Regions from separate parts of the Paraburkholderia sp. HC6.4b genome, predicted to be linked through region 2. Evidence: predicted binding sites of a transcription regulator. Region 2 holds the regulator's gene; each other region holds the start of a gene.
What was found. The regulator FNR, encoded in region 2, switches genes on or off when oxygen is low (the NO sensors DNR and NnrR bind a similar motif). The targets are predictions, from matches to a motif close to TTGATNNNNATCAA.

Region 1: the regulator FNR is predicted to act here: its motif matches at 2,738-2,751, upstream of nifA (nif-specific transcriptional activator NifA).
Region 3: the regulator FNR is predicted to act here: its motif matches at 3,029-3,042, upstream of HDG34_RS35130 (potassium channel family protein).

Annotation. Positions count from the first base shown of each region.
Region 1 is NZ_JACHDC010000017.1:159,780-166,524, reverse strand. Features, by position in the region: gene nodB (chitooligosaccharide deacetylase NodB) at 1-258, opposite strand, end outside; gene HDG34_RS25165 (NodA family N-acyltransferase) at 255-836, opposite strand; gene HDG34_RS25160 (hypothetical protein) at 884-1,651, opposite strand; gene HDG34_RS25155 (hypothetical protein) at 1,648-1,890, opposite strand; partial or broken gene HDG34_RS25150 (reverse transcriptase domain-containing protein) at 2,122-2,436, shown strand; gene nifA (nif-specific transcriptional activator NifA) at 2,902-4,740, shown strand; partial or broken gene HDG34_RS25140 (Tn3 family transposase) at 4,779-6,745, opposite strand, start outside.
Region 2 is NZ_JACHDC010000031.1:30,839-37,583, forward strand. Features, by position in the region: gene HDG34_RS35550 (universal stress protein) at 1-311, shown strand, start outside; gene HDG34_RS35555 (PAS domain S-box protein) at 345-1,445, opposite strand; gene fnr (fumarate/nitrate reduction transcriptional regulator Fnr) at 1,568-2,350, opposite strand; gene HDG34_RS35565 (response regulator) at 2,367-2,774, opposite strand; gene HDG34_RS35570 (universal stress protein) at 3,095-3,556, shown strand; gene HDG34_RS35575 (universal stress protein) at 3,625-4,128, opposite strand; gene HDG34_RS35580 (universal stress protein) at 4,152-4,991, opposite strand; gene HDG34_RS35585 (polyketide synthase) at 5,196-5,543, shown strand; gene phbB (acetoacetyl-CoA reductase) at 5,608-6,354, shown strand; gene HDG34_RS35595 (hypothetical protein) at 6,492-6,745, shown strand, end outside.
Region 3 is NZ_JACHDC010000030.1:40,488-47,232, reverse strand. Features, by position in the region: gene HDG34_RS35155 (helix-turn-helix domain-containing protein) at 1-675, shown strand, start outside; gene HDG34_RS35150 (hypothetical protein) at 788-1,042, opposite strand; gene HDG34_RS35145 (transposase domain-containing protein) at 1,093-1,221, shown strand; gene HDG34_RS35140 (hypothetical protein) at 1,265-1,576, shown strand; gene chrA (chromate efflux transporter) at 1,757-2,998, shown strand; gene HDG34_RS35130 (potassium channel family protein) at 3,155-4,009, shown strand; gene HDG34_RS35125 (DUF1488 domain-containing protein) at 4,182-4,457, shown strand; partial or broken gene HDG34_RS35120 (Hsp20/alpha crystallin family protein) at 4,506-4,669, shown strand; gene HDG34_RS35115 (cytochrome b) at 4,849-5,562, opposite strand; gene HDG34_RS35110 (LysR family transcriptional regulator) at 5,785-6,717, shown strand.

The sequences.
Region 1 (6,745 bases), on a different contig from region 2:
TCTGGACAGGTCCGGATGAGTCATCGTGTGGTTTGCGACCTCGTGCCCTTCTGCGATCATCCGTCGGATCAGCTTCGGCTGGTCCGCTGCGTACGCGCCGATGACGCAGAAAGTCGCTGGCACCCGGTGTTCCGCCAGCACATCGAGGACGTCCGGTGTGCAAAATGGATTAGGGCCGTCGTCAAACGTCAAATAGACGTCGCGACGTCCGTTGGTGTCAGCGCACTCGCTGCGCGCTTCGGATAAGCAGTGCCTCACAGCTCTGGCCCGTTTCGATCAATTATCGTTCCGGTCGGCCAATCGCTCATTGACCGTCCAATCGGTAAGACGACAATGAGTACGTCCTCGATGCGCGTGGGCGGCGTGTCGAGATGCACTTCTCGAAGGGTCGACCTCACGCGAACTCCAGACACAATAGTCGCCAGACCGGGTCGGCCGAGCAGCCTTGCAATGTGTTGCCGCAACGCGTGTCGAACCGTGCCGAAGCCGAATGGAACGCCAAGTTCCTGCAATACGGGATACATCACGCGCATTAATTGAGGGATTCCGAGTCCCTCAAGATCCGGACGTACCGCGTACAATCCTAGTTCGGCCACTAGTAGATCGACTGCGCCAACCTTGATGAAACGGCGCAGTGCGCCGATATGAGCCGCTACGCCGCGCGCGTCGTAGCCGATTGCACGGAACTCTGGCCGCGCACCAGCCCAACTGTGATTGCCTTCGAATGGTTTTGCATTAAACGCCCCGGTCGGTCCGTAGGTCTTTCGGAAGAACTCGGACAGTTCGATGTGGTCGGCGAGTCGCAACTCATTTTCCCAAACCAGCCTCCACCGCACCTGAGAGCGCACGGAGAGAGGTCCTCTATCTGTGGACACGGCCAAATTCACGACTGCCTCCTATGCGCCGTCCGGCCTTTGAGGGTGGACCTGACGGACGCGAAGGACTTGCTGAGAAAGCGGTTCGATTTCGAGAAATCATCTGCACTCTGGAACAGTTCTGGGATGAAGCCCGAAGAAAAGAGTATTTCCGTCAACGCTTCACGGACCGATCGAACCTCATCCACGATGGAGATTACATCGAGTGCGCGTGCCTTTCGCACCGGATCTACCAAAGACTTCCCCCGCATCTTCCGCACGATCTGACCGCGATTGACACGAGATCCATTTGGCAGGGTCGCTGAAGCAATTGGCACCTGCAAACGGCTGCTCCCGATTCGTCGCGAAGCCAAGGCGAAGTCGAGGGTTGCCTCAACTGTACGAAGGTAAGCGGCCGATATAGAAAGGGTTTGGAGAACTATGCGCAGTTTTGCCGGTAGTAAGCGCCTACGCGACCCGCCGGACGCTTGTCGCGTCGTGTCGGCGCGATCCAGCTTGCCCATGCCGCCGAAGACCGTGGCCGCATTGGACATGTGCCTCGGTTGATGCTCGGCGTACACCTGAGGATTTTTCTCGGCGTCAGGGCAAAGACCGACAACCATCTTGATATGCCCAAATTCTATTTCTCCGGCCCGACGTTTTGCCGCAGTATTCATGAGAGCGTCCACGAGAAATTGACTTGAAATTTGGTGCCGTGTCCGCCGAGAAAGTTCAGCGAGTTCGGGATCTGCGATTTCCTTCGTCCAGGTGATGAAGCGCCGCCAGTGGTGCTTCATGTGCCCACCGTTATGGCCGCCCATCGGGCCGGACACGCCGCTGTTGCGCCATGCGTGAGCCAGTCACAGATCGACTGCCCGCTCACGCCGAGTTGCTCGGCGGTGAGCTTGCGCTTGATCCTGTGTCCGAGCGGCGACAGGGCCGCCGCTCGCATGCGCGTGTCCCGATGCATGTGATTGATCGACAACTGCTGCAACGTCATTTCCTCGGCTTCGCTCAGTTCTACGACACACTTCATCCGCTACCCCGGCACGACGAAGGCGCCAGCAGGTTTGCGAAATTGAAATGGATTTACCAGGAACACTATCCTCCATGCCGTACATTTCGTAAAATCGATTGTTTTGATGGAACGCATCCACACTATGGATAAGTTGGGATCATGCGTTTCAAGGGCCTCGATCTAAATCTGCTCGTCGTGCTCGATGCTCTGATGACCGAGCGTAATCTCACCGCGGCGGCACGCAGCAAGGCCCAACTCAACGTCGTTCGCTACGCCGATGACTTTATTGTGACCGGTATGTCGAAAGAAGTGCTCGAATTCGAGGTGCTTCCGGCGCTCAGGCAGTTTATGGCCGCTCAAGGTCTGGAGCGCTCGGAAGAGAAGACCCGGATCACGAACATTGCAGACGGTTTCGATTTCCTTGGCCAGAACGTGCGCAAGTACGACGGCTACTGGCCCAGCGCCTGTGAAGATACTTGGGGTTGCCAAAACAATAGAGGTAGTGAGGATGGCTGGCACCTAGAGCCCGGAGGGCTTTTTTTTGCACCTGAAACGTTACGCTAACGCAGCCATGACTTACCAAACCAGATTAATCGGACCGATAGGCTCGGATGTGACGATCTGAAAACAGTTTCCATACGTCCTTGGCCAGTTCAAGACGGACATTTTGTCGCCCGACACGGAAGCGCTTCTTGTGCCAAATATCCCGCTGCACCGGGCGGGCACGCCCGAAGAGGTCGCAAAGATAGATCATCTTCGTCCTATGCTCGGATGCGGCGAGTTATCTCACGGGCACCGAGGCAGCAATCAATAATGGACGACACCTGTAATCGGCTGCACCTGGAGTAGACAAATCGCAGTTGATTTGAGCGACATCAATGGAACTCGAGTTCCTAACGGAATCCACGCAGCGAGATCGCAAAAGCAGAAAATAAGTACATCAAGGCACTACAGTTTCACCGTCCTTCCATGAAAAGGCATTATCTTTTGAAGACAGCCCATGAAATTGGGCGCTAGATCGAGGATGATATGCAACACAATGCCCGCAAATCCGAACAAGGTGACGGGGAGCACGGTCCCCACAACGGGGAAGTCGTCATGCTGCATATCGCTTCCGTACGCGAAAGGCCTAGCTCAAAGTCCGAGGCGGACCACGCGGTCCCTATTGTGCAGTGGCACGAGAGCGTGCTTACCGGCATCTTCGAAATATCGAAGGTACTGACCGCTCCCTACCGGCTCGAAGTCACGTTGGCCAACGTCATCGATCGCCTGCAATCGTTTGTTCAGATGCGGCTCGGTATCGTCTCTCTCTTCGACGATGATGGCGTACCGGACATTACCGTTGGCGCGGACTGGAGCGAAGGCAGCGATGAGCACTACCGGATGCGCCTGCCGCAGAAGGCAATTGACCAGATCATGGCGACGGACAGGCCGCTCGTCGCCGAGAACATAGCGGTGCATTCGGGCTTCAGTGCCGCCGACATGGGCGTGCTCGGTGCCTCCGACAACATGCGAGTGTCGTTCATTGGCGTCCCTATTCGCATCGACGCGAAAGTCGTAGGCACGCTGACCATCGACCGCATCCTGGACTATGGGTCGAACTTCCGGCTCGATTGCGACGTGCGGCTGCTTACCATGGTCGCCAACCTGGTAGGGCAGACGGTGAAGCTGCATCGCTTTTTCAGGAGCGACCGCGAGCGACTGATGGCGGGGAAGGACGGGCTGCAAAAGCCATTGTCCGAGCTCAAGCACCCTGCAGGTGAGCGTAAGAAGTTTCAGATCGACGGGATCATTGGCGACAGCCCGGCGCTGCGCGGGCTGCTCGCGAAGATCGCGGTGGTAGCCGAATCGAACAGCACGGTTCTGTTGCGCGGCGAATCCGGTACCGGGAAGGAGCTGGTCGCCAAGGCCGTTCACGAGTTGTCGCCGCGCGCCAAGCGGCCCTTCATCAAGCTCAATTGCGCGGCGCTCCATGAGACGGTGCTGGAATCCGAATTGTTCGGTCATGAGAAGGGTGCCTTTACCAGCGCCTTCAATTCGCGTAAGGGGCGCTTCGAGCTCGCCGACAAGGGGACGCTGTTTCTGGACGAGATCGGCGAGATCTCGGCCTCGTTCCAGGCAAAGCTGCTGCGCGTCCTGCAGGAGCAAGAATTCGAGCGCGTCGGCAGCAACCAGACCATCAAGGTCGATGTTCGCGTGATTGCCGCCACGAACAAAAACCTGGAAGAGGCGGTGGCAAGGAACGAGTTCCGCGCCGACCTTTATTATCGCCTCTGCGTGGTTCCCTTGCTGTTGCCGCCGTTGCGTGAAAGGCGCAGTGATATTCCGCTCCTCGCCGTGGAGTTTCTCGATAATTTCAACAGCGAGAACGGCCGTACGCTGAGCTTCGATGCGAGCGCGATTGAAGTATTGATGAACTGCGGTTTTCCCGGCAATGTCCGCGAGCTCGAGAATTGCGTGCAGCGGAGCGCGACCTTGGCGCCGGGACCAGCGATCGTGAGAAACGACTTTGCCTGCTGCCACGGCCAGTGCCTGTCCGCGATGCTGTGGAAGAGCCGATCGGACGAAATTGCGCTGCAGCCCGGGCGAATCGTACCAGTGCCCGTGAAGCCGGCTACGCCGCGGGCTGAGGCTGCTACGTCGGGCGCAGTTGCTGCGGTCCAGCCTGTCGGCAGCGAGCGGGCTCCGTTAGCGGCTGGCGGCGCAGTCCTCGGAAGTGATGCGAAGATGACCAACCGCGAGCGTCTCATCGCCGCCATGGAAAGGTCCGGCTGGGTGCAGGCAAAAGCGGCGCGGCTGCTTGGACTGACGCCGCGCCAGATTGGCTACGCGCTGAGGAAATACGGTGTCGAGATCAAGCGTCTCTGAAAGTAGGGGTGCCCTCGAGAAACGGATTTTTTCGTACGCTAAGACTTTGCCCTAGCCGATTTTGCGGTGCGCAGCGGCCTGAATCGCCCCTTGGCAACGCGTTTGTTGGCATGCCATACGTAGTCGCCGGTTAGGTTGATGTGATTCCAGCCGAGCGGCGCGACGTGGGGGATCAGACTCTCGTCGACCTCGCGCTGCTCCCGCAAGCCGGCGATTGAACGTTCCAGATACACCGTGTTCCACAGCGTGATCGCAGCCACCACCAGATTCAGGCCGCTGGCCCGGTAGCGCTGGTTCTCATACGAACGGTCCCGTATCTCACCCAGCCGGTAGAAGAATACGGCGCGGGCCAGTGAATTACGCGCTTCGCCCTTATTCAGCCCGGCGGACACGCGCCGGCGCAAAGCCGGGTCCTGCAGCCACTTCAAGGTGAACAGTGTGCGTTCGATGCGGCCGAGCTCGCGCAGGCCGACCGCAAGACCGTTCTGCCGCGGGTACGCGCTCAGCTTGCGCAGGATCAGCGAGGCCGTCACCGTACCTTGCCGGATCGACGCAGACAGGCGCACCACGTCGTCGAACTCCCGTTCGATCAATTTCCGGCTGATCGATCCTCCGATCAGCGACGACAGCGCCGGCCAGTCGCCCGGCTTGCCGGGCACATACAGATTCTTGTCGGCAAGATCGGCGATGCGCGGCGCGAACTCGAATCCGAGGAAGTGACACAGCGCGAACACGTGGTCGGTGAAGCCAACTGTGTCCGTGTAGTGTTCCTCGATGCGTAACTCGGACTCGTGATACAGCAAGCCATCAAGCACATGCGTGGCGTCCCGCACCGGCGAATTGATGACCTTGGTCTGAAACGGCGCGTACTGATCGGAGATGTGCGTATAGAACAGCACGCCGGGTTCATTGCCGTATTTCGCGTTGCGATATCCGCCGGCCTGGCCATGGCCGCCGGCACGGAAGCGCTGACCATCCGATGAAGAGGTGGTGCCCTCGCCCCAGTACGCGGCAAAGGGCAGGCCATGCTGAAAGTTGATCAGCTCCGCCAGTCCCTTCTGGTAGGTCTCGTCGCGGATATACCAGGCGACCAGCCACGACAGCTTGGCAGCGCTGGTGCCCGGACAGGCGTCCGCCATTTTCTCGAGCCCGAGGTTGAATGCGTCGGCGAGGATGGCAGTCAGCAACAGCGTCCGGTCAGGCGGCTCAGCTTCGCTTTTCAGGTGCGTGAAGTGCCGCGTAAAGTCGGTCCACTGATCGACCTCAAGCAGCAGATCCGTGATCTTCACGCGTGGCATCAGGTCATATAATCAGGTCATATACCTGCTGTGTGAGCACGTCGGCCTCTGCTGGTGTCGCGTCATCCAGCGGTGTGATTTTGAGCCCCTTGTCGTTCAGCTCGACGTCCGGCAACTCGCCCGCTGCCGCAAGCCGGGCTGTTTCGTCGAGGGCTTCGCGTAGACGCTCGAATCGCTCGTCGAGATAGCTCGTCGCCGACGTTTCAACAGCCAGCCCAAGTCGATTCTCGCGATGGTGTGTGTCAAATGTGGCGCGCGGCATCAGATACTCATCGAAGTCCTTGAACTGACGGCTGCCGATTACCGATACGTCACCCGAGCGTAGCGCGTTCTTCAATTCGCTCATGGCGGCCAGCTCGTAGAACTTCCGATCGATACCTCCTTCCTTGACGCGGCTTGACGAAGCCTTTCGGTGCGTCGGCTGGCACCTTGCGCGCATCGGCACGATTCATTGTGCGCAGCGTTCCGATCTCATCCATCAGATCCTGGCGGGCGGCCGCCGCCCGGAAATCGAAGGTGTCGATGAAAGTTCGGGGAATAGCGCTGCAACTGCGTGTAGTGGTCAACGAGCAGTGCCGTCGAATCGAATTCCGCGTCACGCGCGAGCTGTTCGGCTTCGTGCACGCTTGCGGTAAAAGTCTCCCACGGCACAATAGCCTCGATCGCCCGGAACGGATCGTCCCCGGTTTCTTTTGCGGCGATCAGTG
Region 2 (6,745 bases):
TCACGCTCGTCGAAGCCTTGCGCCAGGACGGCCAATTGGTGCTGGAGGAGGCCGAACAGGCCTGCGCCGCCGCCGATGTGCCTTGCCGCCCTGAAATGATCGAGTCGGAGAGCCTGTCCGACGACGTCGCCGCGATCGTGCTGCGCCACGGCGAGCAGATCCACGCCGATCTGCTTGTGCTAGGCACGCATGGGCGACGCGGCGTGCGGCGCCTCGTGATCGGCAGCGTGGCGGAGCGGGTGCTGCGTTTCTCGACCTGTCCGGTGCTGCTCATGCGCGAGCCAAGCACCGAGGATGCGCCCGCAGAGTAACCCGCGACAGCGGGGCGCGGCAGCGCGTGAACATTACGCGAGCGCGTCGGCCGGTATCTGGATCGAGATCCCGAAGCCATGGCCCGGCGAGCTGGTGAACGACACGTTGCCGCGCAACTGCCGCACGCGTTCGCGAATGCCGAGCAAACCGAATGAATCTGTTCCCTGCGACCGATCCAGCGCGACACCCACGCCGTCATCCTCGATATCGAGCGATACGATGGGGCCCGCGCAGGTCATGTCGATGCGTACGCAGCTGGCCTTGGCGTGCCGCGCGACGTTCGTCAACGCCTCCTGAACGATGCGAAACAGCGCCGTCGCCGCGAATTCGCCGCACACCGGCTCGGCCGGTTCGAGATGCACGCTCGAGCGCACGTCGTAGCGTTTCGTGAAGTCTTCGGCCAGCCAGTCGAGCGCGGCGGCGAGCCCGAGGTCGTCGAGCAGCGGGGGCCGCAGATCGGCGGCGATACGCCGCAGCGAAGCGGCCATCCAGTCGATCTGCTTTTGCAGTTCATGCGTCTGCGCGGCCAGCGGCTCGGTGTCGGCCTGGCTTTTCAGCTTCGCTTCGAGCAGCGCGACGCTCATTTTCAGCGCGGTCAGCCGTTGGCCGAGATCGTCGTGCAGTTCGCGCGCCATACGTTTTTGCTCGTTTTCGCGGGCGATCTGCACGTGCGTGGATACCTGATTCGCGCGTTCGAGTTCCGCGAGGCGCATACGTTCGGTCAGGTCGCGCGTGATCTTGGCGAAGCCGAGCAGCGCGCCCGACGCGTCGTGCACGGCGGAAACGACCACGTTGGCCCAGAAACGCGAGCCGTCGCGACGTACGCGCCAGCCTTCGTCCTCGGTGCGGCCTACGGCTGCGGCGATTTCCAGTTCGCGGGCGGGCTTGCCGGCCGCGATGTCTTCCGGGGTATAGAACTTCGAGAAATGCTGGCCGATGATTTCTTCGGGCGTGTAGCCCTTGATGCGCTGTGCGCCGGGATTCCAGCTGGTCACGCGGCCGGACACGTCGAGCATGAAGATCGCATAGTCCTGAACCGCATCGATCAACATGAAATAGCGATCCTCGACGGGCACATCCGACACGGACGCCGCACCGGTGAAGCAGGAAGACTCGCCGCTCGACAGATCCATCGCTCCTCCGGGTGGTCACGCAAGGTCGCGCACCGCAACGCACCGAGTTATATCAGTTCGGGAGCGCTTGTTCCACCCCGCATGTCCCGCGAACGAACGTGAGGCGAGCGACGCGTCGGCGTTCAAACCCGAGCCAGTCCTTCCGCGTCTTCGATGCGGATCGTTTTGCCGTTCGCCTTGACGAGGCGCTCGCGCTGGAACTTCGAGAACATCCGGCTCACCGTTTCGAGCTTCATGCCCAGAAAGCAGCCGATTTCCTCGCGGGTCATGCGCAAATGAAACTCCGCCGCGGAAAAGCCGCGCGCCTTGAAGCGCTTCGACAGGTTCAGCAGAAACGTCGCGACGCGCTGTTCGGCGGTCATCGTGCCGAGCAGCATCATCTGGCTCGACTCGCGCACGATCTCGCTGCTCATCATCTGGTAGATGTGATGCTGCATCGGCTTCATCTCGCGACAGATCGCCTCGAGCTGCGCGAACGGAATGATGCACACGACGCTGTCTTCGAGCGCGATCGCATCGCAATTCTGCTTGCCCTCGCCGATGCCGTCGAGGCCGAGCGAGTCGCCGGCGATCTGGAAGCCGGTCACGTGCTCGCGGCCGTCGCGATGCATGACCACGGTCTTGAACGATCCGGCGCGGATCGCGTAGAGGCTTTGAAACGCATCGCCCGCGCGATACAGCGTATCACCGCGTTTGATCGAGCGCGTCGAGCCGATCAACGTGTCGAGTCGGCTCAGTTCGTCGGATGTCAGCTCGGGCGGCATGCAGATCGCGCGCATCGCGCAGGTGGAGCAGCGCGGCACGGCGTAGCGTGTGGCCGCGGTGCGTGGCACGACGTGGATCGGTACGACGTGCGAAGTGCGGGGCGCGTCGTGGCGGGGTTCACAGACTGTGGCAACTTGCATGCTCGGCTCCTGGCGGTCAGACCGGATGCGCACGACGCGCATAGGCAATCGCTTCGATGGCACGGCAGGCGAGTTCGAACTCCGAGGTCTTGTCGAAGCAGAAGTCGGCGCCCGCCGCTTCGCACGCTCGGCGAAACGCCGTCGTGCAATGATTGGTCAACACGATGCTGACGATGGACGGCCGCACCCGCGACAGCGCCGCGAGCAGCAGCAGATTGGTCTTGCCCGAGAAGCACGGGTCCAGCACCGCGACATCGGCGCGACTCGCGACGATGTCGTCGAACGTGTGCTCGACGCCGGCGGACTCGCCGACGATTTCGATGCCGGGAATCAGCGCGATCAGGCAAGCAAGCCGGCGTCGGACCTCGGTCGCATCGTCGACGAGGAAGACTCTCGATAAGGTGGCTGGCGGAGCGGTGTCCATACTGACCAGTATTGGCGACCTCATCTCAGAAATATATCGGCGGGGATTTAAGCGGCGCTAGGAGTTCGGGTAGTGTTGTAGGAATATTCCTAGTGCATGGCTGGCGATGGGGTATGTAGCCGAGTGCGAGTACACGGCTACTTTCGACGTGACGGCTTCGAAGGTCGCAGGCATGCAGTTGATCAAGTAATCACGGAACAAGCCGATAAAGACCCATTGACCTGCGTCAAGCCGCGCGGCGGCGCGCGCTTCACACTGTCGGCGCGGACACGCGACGGCACCGCTTCGGTTCATGCCAGCGCTTTCACAGGGAGTCCAACATGTATGCACGAATTCTGGTTGCGCTCGACGACAGTCCCAGCGCGCAGCGCGCCTTTGCCGAGGCGCTGAAGCTCGCGAAGCTGACGGGCGCCACACTCGAAGCCTGCTGCGTGGTAGGGCACGGCAAGTGGTCGGACAATGCCGATGTGGCTTTCGAGCCGGAACCGGCGGCCGCGGCGCAAGAATTCGCCAGCCGCGCGCTCGATGCGCCGCGCGAGCTGATGCGCGAGGCGCAGGTGCCCGGCGGCGTGCGGGTGATCGACGCGTACGCCGAAAGCGTGTCCGCGGTGCTCGCGCGCGTCGCCGACGAAATCGAAGCCGATCTGATCGTGATGGGAACGCACGGCCGCCACGGCGTGCAGCGCTTTCTGCTCGGCAGCGTCGCCGAGTCGCTCGTGCGTGCGACCGACAAGCCGGTGCTGATCGTGCGGCATGACGAACACGGGCACGCGCGGCCCTGAAGCGTCGCGTCGCGCAGCCGTGGCGCGATCGCGTCGGAGCGGCCGCGCAGCAGGCCGGTTTTCGCGGCTCAGGTGAGTTCGTTTTCGGCGCAGGCCGGGACTGACTGATCGCGCGTCGCGCCGTTCGCGTGCGCGGGAACCATCAGCACGGGGCAGCTGGCGCTGCGCAGCACGCGCTCGGCGACGCTGCCGAGCATCAGTCGTTGAACACCACGGCGGCCGTGCGTGCCCATCACGATCGCGTCGGCGTGCCATTCGAGCGCCGCCTCGACGATGCGATGCGCGACGTCTTCGCCGGTGATCGCGGCTTCGACGGTGCGGGCCGTGCCCTTGATCCCGCGCGCGGTCATCCGGCTCTGGGCATCGGCCGCGATCCGCTTGCCTTCCTCGATGAAGGCGTCCTGGATCACGCAAGGGTCGAAGCCGGGCGCGTCGTAGGCGATGACGGGCACGTCGATCACGTACAGCGGCTGCAGCTCGGCGCCTGATTCGGCGGCAAGGGTCAGCGCGGCGTCGAACGCACGGGAGGCGGTGTCGCTGCCATCGAGCGCGACGAGTAGGCGGTGAAACATGGCGGACTCCTTAAGCGCGCACTTCAGTGCGACAACAGCACCGGCACGGTCATCGACTCGAGCATCGTGCGCGTCGCGCCGCCCAGTACGACTTCGTGCAGACGCGAATGCGCGTAAGCGCCCATCACGATCATGTCGCAGCCGAGGTCGGCCGCCTGCGACAGCAGCGCGTCGCCGACCGGCGTGCCGTCCGCGACGCTCAGTTCGCGCACGTCGATCTTGACGCCGTGACGCGCGACGGTGAGTGCGATGTCGTCGCCCGGAACCGTGTCGCGCGGCGGACGATCGCCCGACGAATGAACCGTCAGCAGCGTCACTGTGGACGCGTGCGCGAGGAACGGCAGCGCGTCGTGGATCGCGCGGGTGGCTTCGCGGCTGCCGTCCCACGCGATCAGCACGTGGCGGCCGGGCGCCGCGAAGGTGCCGCCCGACGGCACCAGCAGCACCGGCCGCCCGGCCGACAGCACGACGTGCTCGACGAACTGTTCGGCGACGAACGCCTCGGGATCGGTCGGATCGGTCTGCCCGAGCACGATCAGATCGGCGAGACGCGCATAGGGCGGCACGACGTCGTTCGCGTAGCCGTTCGCGGCGATCCAATGACCGTCGACGTTCGCGCGCGCGAGTTCGGCACGAAACAGCCGCTCGAGCGCGCTGGCGCGCTCGTGCCGCAGACGCTCGTGCTCCGCGTAGTAGTCGGCGGTGCCGGCCATCACGAAGAACGCGTGCCGCGGTGGCACGTACGTCGAAAACAGGCCGGTCAGCGTCGCATGAAAGCGGTGTGCGAGCTGCAATGCGATTTCGAGGCGCGGATGTGCACGAACGCTCGTATCGAGGTGAACGAGAATGCTTTTGTAGCTCATCGCCAAAGCTCCGTGACAGAAACGTGGGGAAACGGGCACAAGCAGGCTCGAGCCCGTCGTCAAATGGAGTCTATGAGCCCGGCGGCCGCGGCTGTTGATGCAGATCAAGCGCGGGCCGCCGCGCGCTCAATACAGTGGTAGGCGCGCTCGACGGTTTGCAAGCGCGCCTGGCAATCCTATGCTGTGCTCTGGAGGGCAGCGATCATGGTTTCCGAATCCGATGCGCCGCCCGGGCGCCCCGCTTCACCGTGGACCTCGACGGCGTCCGGACCGCCCGAAGGCTGGCTCGACTACGCGGCGGCGTATCAGACCGCACAGGGCGCGGCACACGAGTACGCCGAGCGGTGCTTCGCCGACTGGAGCAAGTCGATCGCTTTCGTCGCGCAGCGCGAGGCGGACTGGTTCGGCGAGGCCAACCGCGCTTGCGCCGCCTGGTATGCGGGGTGGCAGGCGGCGTACGGCATCGCGCCAGGCGTCGCGCCGCTCGCGGGCGGCCTGAGCGCATGGTGGTGGAGCTCGCAGAACGCGCTGCCGTTCGCGGGCGTCGTTTAGCCGCGCGAGCCGGCGAGGCCGGCGCGCGCACCGTCAATGGCAGACACGGCAAGGAGGAGTTCAGATGGGAACGGATCGCGTGGCATTGGTCACAGGCGGGATGGGCGGTTTGGGCACGGCGGTCAGCCGGGCGCTTCATGACGCGGGCATGACGGTCGCGGTGACGCACTCGACGCACAACGATCACGTGTCGACATGGCTGCAGCACGAGCGCGACACGGGGCGCGACTTTCACGCGTACGAAGCCGACATCGCCGACTTCGATTCATGCGCGCGCTGCGCGCAACGCGTGCTGACCGAACTGGGCGCGGTAGACGTGCTGATCAACAACGCGGGCATCACGCACGACACGAGCTTCGCGAAGATGAGCAAGGAGCACTGGGACGCCGTGCTGCGCACCGATCTCGATGGCCTGTTCAACATGAGCAAGCCGCTGTTGCCCGGCATGCTCGAGCGGCGCCACGGCCGCATCGTCAACGTGGGGTCGGTCAACGGTTCGCGCGGCGCCTACGGGCAAACCAATTATTCAGCTGCCAAAGCGGGCGTGCACGGCTTCACGAAGGCACTTGCGCTCGAAACCGCGAAGCACGGCGTCACGGTGAACACGGTGTCGCCCGGTTATCTCGCGACCGCGATGGTCGAAGCGGTGCCGCGCGAGATCCTCGACACGAAGATCTTGCCGCAGATTCCGCTCGGCCGGCTGGGACGTCCGGACGAGGTGGCGGCGTTGATCGTGTTTCTATGCTCAGAGGAGGCGGCTTTTATCACCGGTGCGGACATTGCGATTAACGGGGGTATGCATATGCAGTGAGGGTGCTCGCCTTCACCGCGCTTGACCCACGTCAATGACCGTCTTTCTGGCAAGAACAAGATAAGCCTCATAGCAAGCGCCTGGATCCTGAGTCTGCGCGGAACAGGTTCGATCGACATTCGCAAGGGGAGGCGAAGATGGGCATCGACATGCAGATCGTCTACCTTGGCTTCGCGGGTGCCGCTCCGCTCGAAGCGGAAGCAGGTGCGCAACTGGTGCGTCTCGCGCGGTTTGGCGCGCTCGTGTCGCACTGCCATCTCGCCATCGAGGCGTTGCGTCCGGGATCGGCGCATCCGCTGTATGACGTGAGGCTGGATCTGGTCACGCCCGCGCACGAGTTCAAGCCCGTCGCGCACTGCACTGACGACGATGCCAAAGCGGCGATCCGTCG
Region 3 (6,745 bases), on a different contig from region 2:
GTGCCGCTGCGCGAGCGCAATGCGCTGCTGCTTGCCGCGGGTTATGCACCGATCTATTCGGAAGCACCGTGGAATGCGCAGGAAATGCACGGCGTGGTTCGCGCGCTCGAACGGGTCGTGCGTCAGCATGAGCCGTTTCCGGCGCTCGTGATGGACCGCGACTGGAACGTGCTGATGTCCAACGACGCGGCCCCGCGCTTCTTCAACTGCTTCATCGACATGACCGCGCGCGAAGGCCCGCGCAACATGCTGCATCTGATCTTCGATCCACATGGCATGCGTCCGTTCGTCGCCGATTGGCAGGAGGTCGCGCGAAGTCTGCTGCAACGCGTGTATCGCGAGTCGGTCGGTCATGTAATCGGCGCCAACACGAAGCGTCTACTCGATGAACTGCTTGCGTATCCCGACGTGCCGCGCGACTGGAAGACGCATCATGGCTCGTCCGCGACACCCGCGACGCTGCCGATGGTTCCGCTCGGCTTCATCAGCGAGGGCGTGGTGCTGCGCTATTTCTCGATGGTCACGACCGTGGGCACACCGCAAAACGTGGCCGCGCAGGAGTTGCGCATCGAATGCATGTTCCCCGCCGACGACGCCACCGAAGCACGTCATCAGCAGCTGCTCGCGGCGCACGCGTCCCCGCAACCTCCAATATCGGCAAACCGTATGCCGTGATATAGCGATGTCTTCGGTTTTTGGGCGATCATCCGAGCCGATCAGGTCGAGCAATCCGACGCCACTCACTCTCCATGGACAACGGGCTTCTACTGTTTCCGGTCGCGGCGCTTCACGTCGAAGCAGCCGACGAGCCACACTGGTTCCGGCGCGCGCCCAGTTCGCACGCGGCCATCATCTCCGACTTCGGCGACGTGACCGAGGTGCTCGCGCGTGTGCCGGAATCCTGGTGCGTCGCGTATATCGTCGCGTCAGTTGAATACGTGATCGGCATGCCTGTCCAACCGGCATGCCGATTAAGGTCGCCATCACCGCCGACGAACTCAATGCGTTTCTCGCGATACGCGAGGCGTACGATTCGCTTCAACGCGAGCACGAAGAGGTCTGCACCTTGATGCGAGCGCCAATCTCTATTCGTTGGTCGAGACCTGCAAGGTCAACGGCATCGATCCCTATCGCTATCTCACCTGGCTATTTCAGCGTCTGCCTTCGGCGAAAAGCGTCGACGACTACGACGCGTTGCTACCCATGGAAGAGGCCCGATGAGCATCGCTGATCTTTATCATCACCACACCTACCGGAGGAAAATATGACCGAACCGAAACAGATCAAAGCGTATATCCAGGATGCGTCAGGTCAGTTGCTGCCTCTTGCTGCGGATTCACTCATTCTCGAATTCCCGTCCGGCGAATCCCTGGAGATCGCTTGGGACACACCGCATCCTGACGACCCCCGGCCAGTTTGCGCGCAAGTATGGGGTGGGCGTCGCGTGCCGGTCGTTCAGACAGACGCCGATCTCGATGAAGTAAAACGCCGAACAACTCCGGTCGCGATCTTACCGTCAGCCGGGAACCTTGTGCTGGTTCATCCTTACTCGTTTAGCAAACACAAGCACGATTAGAATCCTCTGTCGTTCGAGCACGGCGCTTCTCAAATGAATGCCCTCTGAGAGACGCCAATGATGGATCGCATACGATCAATCGCGGGTGCGCCGCGTGGTCGCGCCGTAGGCCTCTATACTGTGCGTCGTCAAACACGAAGCCCGGCTCTCGAAATCGGCAGCGCTCGAACCCGCACATCCATGGAAACTGATTTGTCGTCGCCGCGCCGCTCACGGCTCACGCGCGTGATCGAGGTTTTCGTCGTCTTTCTGAAACTCGGGCTGACCAGTTTCGGCGGTCCGATCGCTCACATCGGCTACTTCCGGCGCGAGTTCGTCGAGCGGCGCCGCTGGCTCGACGATGAAGCCTTCACCGACCTGATCGGCCTGTGCCAATTTCTGCCGGGACCCGCGAGCAGCCAGGCGGGGTTTTCGATCGGGCTGCTGCGGGCCGGGTGGGGTGGGGGGCTAGCGGCCTGGTGCGGCTTCACGCTGCCGTCGGTACTCGTGATGCTGGCCTTTGCCGCGATCGCGCCGGACCTGGGCGGCGCGCTCGGCACGGGCGTGATTCACGGCCTGAAGCTCGTCGCGGTGGCCGTCGTCGCGCAGGCTGTCTGGGACATGGCGCGGCGTCTGTGTCCGGATCGCCGCCGCGCGGCGATCGCGCTCGCATCGCTCGGATTGCTCAGCGTGCCTGGCACCGTCTACGCCCAACTGATCGTGATCGGCGCCGGCGCCGTGCTCGGTGTCGCGCTGTGCCGGACCACGGCGGTGCAGGCGCCACGCGCCATTCCTCTGCGGGCCGGCGATTTTCAGGTGTCGCGCACGGCAGGCATCGTCGCGCTAGTGGTCTTTTGCGCATTGCTGTTCGCGTTGCCGCTATGGGCGGCAAGCGGGACCTCGCAAGGCATCCGCGTATTCGATGCGTTCTATCGCTCCGGCGCGCTCGTGTTCGGAGGCGGCCACGTGGTGCTGCCGTTGTTGCAGCGGGCAACCGTCGCGACCGGATGGGTCGCGCCCAACGACTTCCTGGCCGGCTATGGCGCGGCCCAGGCCGTACCCGGACCGCTGTTCACGTTCGCGGCGTTTCTCGGCTGGATGATGGCGCTGCCACCCAGACACTGGAGCGGCGCACTGCTGGCGACAGTGGGCATCTTTCTGCCGGGTCTGCTGCTCGTTCTCGCCGCATTGCCGTGGTGGCAGGCGCTGCGCGCGCGTGCGGCGATGGCGGCGGCGCTTGCCGGCGTCAATGCCGCGGTGGTCGGCCTTTTGGCCGCCGCGCTTTATTCGCCGGTGTGGACGAGCGCGGTCCTGTCGGCGACGGATTTCGCCGTGGCGTGCATCGGCTTTTTGCTGTTGCTGCGCTGGAAGGTGCCCCCGCTTGCGGTCGTCGTGCTGTGTGTGGCGGCCGGCGTCGCGCAAACGGTGCTGCACCCGCTCTGACAGGCTGATCGCGCACGCCTTGCACCAGCACTGATCTGCATCAAGGCTGACAGCCGCGGGTCGGTTAGCCTGCAACGATGATCGCGCGGCCTCGGTGCGTTTGCGGCACCACGACGATATCGCGCGAAACCCGACAGGCCGGAAGCCATTCGCGCGATGACGGACCACATGATCGACCACGGCCTCGGCGGCTACGGATTGGGCGGTGCAAGCGCACACGACGGTCCGCGCGCTGTGCGGGCATGGCGCCAACTGCGCTGGGGGTTGTGCGCGCTGAGCTTTTGCGCGATCCCCGCGTTCTACGTCGAACTGACGGTGCGCACCCCGCTGGCGCTGAGCCTGTCGCGGACACTATACGTCGGCATGTTCGCCGGCTTCGCGTTGTCGTTCACCTGGCTGGCCCATCTGAGCAGACGACCGAAGACGCTGCTCGCGAACAACTGGCTCGACCTGCTCATCGCGTTGGGCGCGGCGCTCAGCACCGGTTTCGGAACGCCGCCGTGGCAGCCCGTCGAATGGCTGCTGCGGCTGTCGTTCATGGGTGTCGTCGCGTTGCGCATCGTGCTGTCGCTGCGCGAATTCGTCACGCCGAACCGGTTGATGTGGCTGCTGCTCGCCGGCGCGCTCGTGCTCGCGATGGCCGGCGGCGGATTTTACTGGCTCGAACCACACGTGCACTCGTACTCCGAAGGGCTGTGGCTTGCGTTCGAAAGCAGCGCGACGGTGGGCTATGGCGACATCGCGCCGACGACGCCCGCATCGCGTGTGTTCGCGGCATTTGTCGTGCTGCTCGGCTACGGCATGTTGTCGCTGGTCTTCGCGAGCATCGCCGCGGCATTCATCGGCAAGGAAGAGAGGGCGTTGCGACGCGAGATGCATCGGGATATCAAGCATCTGAACGATGAAATCGTGCGCCTGCACGCTGAACTGAAGGCGTTGCGGCAGACGATCGACGCCGCCGCGCGACGCAGCGACGCCGCTGCGGGTTCCGTGACGCGCACGGGCGAATGACCATTCGCGCTGACAGCGCCGCGGCAAACGGGGCCACCGCGGACCGTGCGTGACTCCGCCTTGACGTACGTCAAATCCGCCGTGGATTGCGTGATTAAGCTGGAGACGTCGCGGCGGGTCCGCTACCTCGCATCCGCCGATGCGGCACTTCATGCCCGTGGGGGGCGTCACCATGCACATTTCCTTTCCGTCCTGCATGCCCGAATACTGCGCCCGCGATCTGGTGCTGGCGTTTGCGGCGCTCGTCGGCGATCGGCCCGTGCAGTGCGCGATCACGGCCGAGGCGCTCGAAGACCATTTCGGCGCGCGCTCGCTGCGGGAAGACGATCTGCTCCAGGCGTTCCTCGCGCACCGTTCCCAGATCGAACAGGCCGCCCGGCGTCTGCTCGACGAGCTCGGCGCCAGGCCCGTGCTGCTGCATAGCGGGTTTTTCAGGTTTTGCGCGTGACGGGTCGGGCGGGCACGCTTGACGTGGATCAACGACGCGTCGTCGCGGCGGGTGATCCGCCGCGAGCGCTACGCCGGCACCTTCAGCCGCTCGTTCGCGCTCGGCGGCGAGGTCGAGGAGGCGAACGCGAAGCCGAGTACAGGGATGGCGTGCTGTCGCTCAGCTTGCCGAAAAAGGCGTCGGGCGATCGCAAGCGGCTGACCATCGACTGACACGCGAGGATGGCGCGCTGTCACGGGCGCGCCTTTTTGTTGCGGCAAAGGTCCGGCTGAAGCGCGCGCCAGTCTGCAGGAAAGCGCTCGCGCACCTTCGCACCCGAATGGGTGTGCTTCAGCGCGAGCAAGCCGATTGTTTCGTTATCGGTCGAGCGCCGGGCGGGCAAGTGAGCGGCTTACGCGTCGCCCGCTTTGCGCGGCAGCATGCGCTTGAGCACGTCGTCGCGCAGCACATAGTGATGAAACAGCGCGGCGGCGGCATGTCCCGCCGCGATGACGATGATGGCCCAGCCGACGAAATCATGAGCCTCACCAATGGCGTGATGCGTCGCCTTACTGGTGGGCGCGAAAGGAGATGGCATCAGCAGCCCGAAAAAGCTCATCGATTCGTTGCCGGACCATCGCAGTACGAAACCCAGTACCGCTTCGCCGACCAGCAGCGCGTACAGAACATAGTGGACGCCTTTCGCGGCCCGCTCGACCCATCCCGCGGCAGACACGGGAGTTTGATGTCCAAGCATCAGACGCCACCCAATGCGCACGATCAACACGGCCGAAAGCAATATTCCAAACGACATGTGGGAAACGATCATCAGGTGACGCGTGGGTTTAGGCGCAAACCCCCAGGTTTGGGCGAGTCCAAATTGGGCCAACACCAGAATCACCGTGATCCAATGCAACAGGATCGAGAAAGAGTCGTATTGCGTGTGGTCATCGCCGGCTGCGATTCGCGTCGCCGTCGCGGTCGCGGATGAATGTTTGAGGTTGGTCATCGGGTCGAGCGAACAGGATGGAAACGTTGAGGCTGAGACGCCACAAAAAACGCTGGCTGAGCTTGCACGCGGAGTGCCATCACCACGGGCGCAGCAAGCTCGCGGTGCTCGCGACATTTGACGTACCCAGCCCGCTAGCGGCAGCGGAGCATACCAGGATCTGCTAAACAACTTCTTCAGGGTATGCCAAGCGCCGCACTAGCGCCACATTCAGTCTTACGATTGTGCAGCCGTGCATGCCACGCTGTCGCTTCTCGTATTCCGCTAAGATCGTGCCGGAACTCACCGCCCTAAAAGACTGCGGCGCCACCTAGGCCCAATCTCAAGCTCAAACACGCAATGGACCGTATCGACGCCATGAAGGTATTCGTCGCCACGCTCGACGAGGGCAGTCTGGCGGGCGCAGGCCGTCGGCTGGGCCGCTCGCCCGCGGCTGTGAGCCGGGCCATCGCGTTTCTGGAGACGCACACGGGCACGCCGCTGCTACACCGCACCACGCGCACGATCCGGCTCAGCGAGGCGGGCGAGCGCTATGCGCTGGCGTGCCGGCGCATCCTCGGGGATCTGGAGGAGGCGGACCTGCTCGCAGCCGACGAGCGCTCCGCGCCGCGCGGACTGCTAGGCGTGACGGCGGCGGTGGCGGTGGGCGAGGAGGTGCTGCGCCCGATTGTCGATTCGTTTCTCGATCGCCATCCCCAGGCGTCGATCCGCCTGCACCTGCTCGACCGGCCCGTGAGCCTCGTCGACGAGGGCATCGACGTGGCGCTGCGCATCGCGCATCTGCAGGACTCCACGCTCGTGGCCATTCCGGTGGGCGAGGTGAGGCGGGTGGTGGTCGCTTCGCCCGACTATCTCGCCACGCATCCGGCCATCGATGTGCCCGCCGATCTCGCCAGCCACCCGATCATCTCGATGACGCATTTCGGGCTCGATTCGTGGAGCTTTCCGGCGGCCCGTCAAACGGCGCTGCCGCAGGTCGTGCGGTTCACGCCGCGCTTCATCGTCAACACGATTCGCGCTGCGCTGTCTTCGGCCGTGGCCGGGCATGGCGTCACGCGGCTTTTCTCCTATCACGTGGCCGAGCAGGTCAAGGCCGGCGCGCTGAAAATCGTGCTGCGCGACAGCGAGCATGCGCCGTTGCCCGTCAACCTGGTGACGCCGCACGGGCGCCTTGCGGTGCCGAAGGTGCGCGGTTTCGTCGATTTCGCCACGCCGCTGCTGCGCGAGTATTTCGAGCGGGCTCAGCAAATCACCGACGCCGATCGACGCTGATTCGATCGCCGCGCGGAAGAATGACTTA